Linked DNA regions of Persicobacter psychrovividus. The protein of the gene in region 1 binds, or shares a complex with, the protein of each later gene. Links are inferred from orthologs where the notes say so. Each region holds a gene or a part of one and is shown in the gene's direction. Other genes may lie near its edges.

Region 1 (3,182 bases):
ATTTTGCAACACCGACATGGGATCATTATGCGGATGGGGCAAATTTGGTACATCAGTTCGGTTTATCATCAAATGTGCTGCATGTTGGAGGAGGAAACCAGGATGCTGCCAATTGGGTCGTTGATACCCAAGGGGAAAATTGGTTGCTGACCATCAAGGTTTACGATTTTTTTGGGCAGCTCGTCAGGACGATCGCTGAGCACGAACTGATCAGTAATAAAGCCACTTACAGCTGGTCAGGGCTTAATAATGAATCGGTGTTGGTGGATCAGGGGCACTACCTCTTTTGGGTTTCGATTGTGAACCAACAGAATGAACGATATGTTGAAAAAGATAAAATTTCGGTGATCCACCATTAATAGGTGATCTTAACAAATGAAGCCCAAACCGTTACAGCAATGCAGGGCTTTGTTTTAATTTGATTTTAAATATTGATTAGTTTTAGGTCGGATATTTGAAAAATGAAATTAGTAATCAAATGGCGGGAATCGGACAATGCAACACATTAACAGCGAAAATTCTTGATCAATATACAATCTAAAGTAGCCGTTGTGCGTTCTTAAAGTTATAGACAAACGGAGAGTGTAGGTGAAAGATAGATTCTTTAATTTATGCTTAAAGTAAAAATAATAATAGAAATTTTATAATTTAATAGGAATGTTAAAGATCTAATTTCTATTTTTGTAAAACTTTTTAGGCTTATATAAAAATTTACCCCTTTAATGTTATCTGATATGGCAAATGTACAGAGTAACTCGGAATTAAGGTATTCTAAAGAAGATTTACAGGAGTTTGAAACTCTGATTCTTAAGAAAATCAATCGCGCTCAGAATGAGTTAAATTTCATCAAAGAGACCCTTGGTAAGGCAAATCATGCTGGCACTGAAAACTCCATCGGTAACATCAAACCTTTGGAAGATTCTGCTGACGTGCAGGAGAAAGAAAACTTGCAAGAACTGGCGGTTCGTCAGCAAAAGTTTTTAAATAACCTGAACAAAGCGTTAATTCGCATTAAAAATGGTACATATGGTGTGTGTACTTCCACAGGAAAGCTTATTCCTAAGGATCGATTAAGAGCAGTGCCACACACCACACAAACCATTGAAGCGAAATTAAAAAGAGCGTAGATTCATTGAAACTATTAACGACTTACGTAGAGGCGTTGATTTTTTGTGCCGACGAGCCTGTCAGTATTCGCCAAATGGCCAAATGCTTATCAGATCAAATGGGGACAGAAATTGCGCTGAATGATATTGAAAAGGCGGTAGACCTGTTGATTGAAAAATATAATCAAGGGGACTTCGCCTTTTCTGTTTACAAATCCTCAGGGGGCTATCAGTTCATGACCTTGCCCGCTTATCAGCCTGTAGTGACAAAGCTTTTGCAGCAGAAATCCAAGAAGAAACTCTCCACTTCTGCCATGGAAACCCTTTCGATAGTGGCTTATAAACAGCCCGTTACCAAAGGGCAACTCGAGCAGATCCGTGGAGTGAGCTGTGATTATGCTATTCAGAAGCTGTTGGAGAAAGAATTGGTCGAGATAAAGGGCAAGTCGGAGAGTTTGGGACGACCTTTGCTATATGGTACTACGTCGCAGTTTATGGAGTACTTCGGAATCAATTCCTTAAAAGAGCTCCCAAGCCCGACAGATTTCAAGAAAGAAGAGAATATCATAGGCGAAATTGGGGATGATTAATTGATTTTCCGTAAATTCGCGGTTTATTTTATTTATTTGTGTGCCCCGGAAGGAAGCAGTTATGACAAAACCAAGACGTAGTAATTCAAAAGGAGGATCAATCGGATCCCAAAAAGGAGGAGGAGGGTTTAAGAAATCATCTTCATTCCGCGGAAAAAAGAATCATTCAGACAAATTTAAATCGTCGGAAGATCGTCGAGGACATAGTACTGACCAAAAAGAGGTGCCTTCTAAAACAGAAAGAGGAAGTAAAAAACGATCTGTAAAAGAAAATTATCATGCCCGCCAAGAACAGGTGGAAAAGGCCAAAACGCCTAATTATAATTTTCAGAAAATGAAGGAGATCGCTAAAAAGAAAGCGAAAGTAACAGAAACTCCTGTGGCTCATGAAATCCGCCTAAACAAGTTTATTGCCAATGCGGGTGTTTGTAGCCGACGCGAAGCTGATACACTGATTGCCGAAGGCCAAATTTCTGTGAACGGACAAGTGGTGAAGGAAATGGGGTATAAGGTGGCCTTCAGAGATAAGGTAACCTGGTTAGGGAAATTGCTGAGCAGAGAGAAGTTGGTGTATGTTCTTCTGAACAAGCCAAAAGATTTTCTGACCACTACTGATGACCCTCAGAACCGACGCACGGTGATGGAGTTGGTGAAAAAAGCCGCTACGGAGCGTATCTATCCTGTAGGGCGACTTGATCGTCAAACGACAGGTTTATTGTTGATGACCAATGATGGTGAGTTGGCAGAAAAGTTGGCACACCCATCAAATGACATTAAAAAAGTTTATCAGGTTACGCTTGACAAGCCGATCACGCCTGAAGATTTTGATAAAGTACTTAATACCGTAGAGTTGGAAGACGGTCCTGTTCCTGTGGATGATTTGGCGCTTTTAAGTGCAGATGCCACCACTTTGGGAATTGAAATCCACTTGGGTAGAAACCGTATCGTTCGTCGTACCTTTGAGCATTTAGGCTATGAGGTGGTGAAGCTCGATCGTGTTGTTTATGCAGGTTTAGATAAGAAAGACCTTCCGCGTGGAAAGTGGCGATACATTTCAGAAAAAGAATTGATTAAGTTGAAATACTTTCTATAAAATACAAAAGCGAGCTTTAGGAAGCTCGCTTTTTTTATTTCTCATTTTTTCGGCGGAATGATCAGTCGATTTTTCCAACAACAATTTCAATGAGGTCGTCCTTCTGCCAATATTGTGCGGCAATCTTTTGCAATGATGCAGGGGTTACGGCATTAAGGACATCAAGGTACTGATCGTAATACTCATATCCCTGCCCAAATAAATAAACGGATTTGAATTTCTCCAATAGGGCAAAAGGCGTATTGACAGACGATAAGTATTGACCCAAAATATAATTCTGAACAATCTCAAGTTCCTCCGCAGGAACGGGCTCGTCAATTAGCTTTTGAACTTCCTTATGAATCTCAATAACGGCTTCTTTGGTGTTTTCCCCATTCACTTCAGCGCCAATCG
Region 2 (3,130 bases), 880 kb from region 1 along the record:
ACGAGATGATCGAGATCATGCCCGTCAACAGGCCCAAAATAGCGCAAATTGAAAGACTCAAAAAGATTGCTGTGGCGCATGAAAAACGCCTTGGTGCTGTTCTCAATTTTTGAGGCCAGTTCTTGCGCATTAGGTCCAAATTTGGAAATTTTGCCCAGCAAATCCCAGACCTCATCTTTTACTTTATTGTAAGTTTTTGAGGTCGTAATATTAGTCAGATAGTCGTTCAGTGCCCCTACATTAGGGTCGATCGACATATTATTATCATTAAGGATAATCAATAAATTGGAGTCTTGAAGATCTCCGGCGTGGTTCATGCCTTCAAAAGCCATTCCGCCAGTCATGGCTCCATCGCCAATTACAGCAATGTGATGACGGTCGTCTTTGAATTGATTATTTGCAACAGCCATTCCCAAGGCCGCAGAAATAGAGGTAGAGGAGTGGCCGACCCCAAAGGTGTCGTATTCGCTTTCTTTGCGTTTGGGGAATCCCGAAAGCCCTCCGTATAGTCTGTTGGTATGAAATTGCTCACGACGGCCAGTCAAGATTTTGTGTCCGTAGGCTTGATGCCCCACATCCCAGATCAACTGATCTTTTGGGGTATCAAAGACATAATGCAAAGCGGTAGTCAACTCAACGACTCCAAGGCTTGCACCAAAATGCCCTCCATAGACCGAAACATTATCGATAATAAACTGGCGCAACTCATCACGTACCTGATGGAGCTGCTTGTTATCGAATTTCTTTAGGTCCTCCGGACTGTTGATTGTTTTTAATAGTTTACCTGGCTCTATAAGCATAATGAATTATTTTTCCTTGCCCGACTAAGCGAGCAATTTATAAATTCTCAGTCCTAAAAATTAAGTGGACTTGAACATACAAAAATAGGTGATGTTTTTAGAATGTACTAAATTAGGGCAAGAAATCCTCGATGAAAGTTTTTTATCGGTTAATTTCTTTGCTGAAAGCCATAATCACTTACTTTCTTACATCTTTAATTACTTGTTTAAAATGACTGTTTATCTGGCAAGTTGCTGAAAATTGTCTTTGGAGTGATAAATTTGTAGGTCTTCTGCGGTTAAATTTTATTCACGGTTATAATTTACGATATCTTTTGTCTTTCGAAATTAAATTACCCTTGTTTGAGGGACCCTTCGATTTATTACTATTTTTTATCCAGCGCGATGAGCTGGATGTACATGATATTCCGATCGCAAAGATCACTGCCGACTTTTTATCCTACCTCGATGCGATGAACAAACTGGACGTGGAGTTGGCTTCCGATTTTATGGTGGTGGCCGCGACGCTGATGCGAATAAAATCCAAAATGTTGTTGCCCCGCCCAGAGCTTGATGAGCAAGGGGAGGAGATCGACCCACGGGAGGAATTGATGCAACATTTGCTGGCTTATAAAAAGTATAAATCTGTTATGGAAGATTTCCGTAAGATGGAGGAGCGGGAGCTGGGCAAGCAAAAGCGGGGGAATATCATCGCCGAGCAGCAGGAACTGGCTTCTGAATACGCCACGGAAATGGAGATGCACAATCTTGATATGTATAAATTATTGAAAGTTTATCAGCAAGTGATGCGCAGAAAGGAAGCCCAGGAGGAAGAACACGTACATCAAATTACGCCTTATGATTATACCATCTCAGGTCAAAAGGAATGGCTGCTGAGCCTGCTGAAAGCGGAGGGTAAGCAAAATTTTGAAGAGCTGTTCATGGCAGTGGGTAATCGTATAGGGATGATTTTCACGTTCCTGGCCATCTTGGAATTGGCACAGTGGCAGGAGTTAAGCCTGACCATCGGTGCAGGATTTAACAGTTTTTGGGTTGAACCTATATAAATAATGGAAATTTCTAACAAGAAAGCATTTTCGACGCTTAACCCGAATAAAATATGGATTCCAGTGTTGATCGGACTGGCAATTTCTGTTTGGTTATTTCTTTCAGATGATCACGTAAGTGTGGAAAACCTGCAAGTGTTGCTGCAACCCTTGTCGGTCTTTTCCCTCGTGCTTGCCGTGATAGTAATTCTTTTTCGGGATGCGGGATACATCTATCGTATTCGGACCCTTACGGGGAAATCACTCAGCTGGACCTCCTCCTTTTATGTCATTATTCTTTGGGAGTTTTCGAGTGCCGTTACGCCTTCTGTTGTTGGAGGCAGTGCGGTGGCTGTTTTTATTCTGATGAAAGAAGGCCTAAGTTTCGGGCGCGCGCTGGCTTATGTGATGCTGACGGCCATTCTGGATAATCTGTTTTTCGTCGTTTTCGCCCCATTGGTGATTGTCCTTGCTCATGGGAGTATTTTTGATGGCATTACGACCGATGCCCTGGGGAAGAGCCTACCCGTCATTTTCTGGACTTCCTATTCCTTGATTGCCATTTATACTTTGGTCATGTCTTTTGCTTTATTGGTGCATCCAAGAGGCTTCAAGTGGCTTTTATTGAAAATCACCAGTTGGGGATTTTTAAGGAGATACCGTGCCAGGGCCAATAAGCAAGGTGATGAAATGATCCTTGGCGCCAAAGAATTGATTGGTAAGCCTGCAACTTATTGGTTTAAAGTGGTGCTTGCTACGGTGTTTGTATGGGTTGCCCGCTACCTGATGCTCAATGCGGTGATGGGGGGGTATGTTCTGCTGAGCATTAAGGAACACCTGTTTATTTTTGGGCGACAGCTGATCATGTGGATTGTCATGCTGATATCACCCACGCCAGGAAGCAGCGGTACTGCGGAGTATTTTTACGGGCTGTTTTTTCAGCATTTTCTGGGCGAGTTTACTTTTGGTACCAGCCTGTTGTGGCGGCTTCTGGCCTATTACCCTTACTTGTTTTTGGGGGCGGTATTTCTTCCACGATGGATTCAGAAGGTGTTTTTCGACCGAAAAAAGGGGAATCAAAAATAGGCATACTTGCTTGAATGCCTATTTCATGTTTTCTTTGTAATGATTTTTAATATTATTCACTACATAGCGTACAACGATGAAAAAGTTAGCTTTTTTTCTATGTTTTTGCTTGATGGGTATGATGGCGCAGGCACAGATTATCAGCACACAGGTAAAAATGACCATTTTGGATAAAAATGGTAATCCCGTAGAAGGGGCGAAAGTAACCCTTTATAACAA

The links.
Region 2: scpB (region 1) and AABK40_RS08535 share a complex: the UniProt entries of both Bacillus subtilis proteins name them as parts of the cohesin-like complex. The link is inferred for Persicobacter psychrovividus from one-to-one orthologs.

What each region holds. Positions count from the first base shown.
Region 1 is NZ_AP025292.1:2,872,687-2,875,868, reverse strand. What follows is about bases 63-2,914. They hold scpB (SMC-Scp complex subunit ScpB), read left to right. Parts: upstream 63-1,132; coding sequence 1,133-1,696; downstream 1,697-2,914. Other genes in these bases: AABK40_RS12300 (M16 family metallopeptidase), read right to left, coding at 2,851-2,914; AABK40_RS12305 (pseudouridine synthase), read left to right, coding at 1,758-2,789; AABK40_RS12315 (TraR/DksA family transcriptional regulator), read left to right, coding at 735-1,127; AABK40_RS12320 (lamin tail domain-containing protein), read left to right, coding at 63-359. In the rest of the region: more of AABK40_RS12320, read left to right, coding at 1-62; more of AABK40_RS12300, read right to left, coding at 2,915-3,182. UniProt on the Bacillus subtilis protein: Participates in chromosomal partition during cell division. May act via the formation of a condensin-like complex containing Smc and ScpA that pull DNA away from mid-cell into both cell halves.
Region 2 is NZ_AP025292.1:1,992,028-1,995,157, reverse strand. The notes cover bases 181-2,980. They hold AABK40_RS08535 (segregation and condensation protein A), read left to right. Parts: upstream 181-1,114; coding sequence 1,115-1,846; downstream 1,847-2,980. Other genes in these bases: AABK40_RS08530 (lysylphosphatidylglycerol synthase transmembrane domain-containing protein), read left to right, coding at 1,850-2,911; dxs (1-deoxy-D-xylulose-5-phosphate synthase), read right to left, coding at 181-800. In the rest of the region: more of dxs, read right to left, coding at 1-180; AABK40_RS08525 (carboxypeptidase-like regulatory domain-containing protein), read left to right, coding at 2,988-3,130. UniProt on the Bacillus subtilis protein: Participates in chromosomal partition during cell division. May act via the formation of a condensin-like complex containing Smc and ScpB that pull DNA away from mid-cell into both cell halves.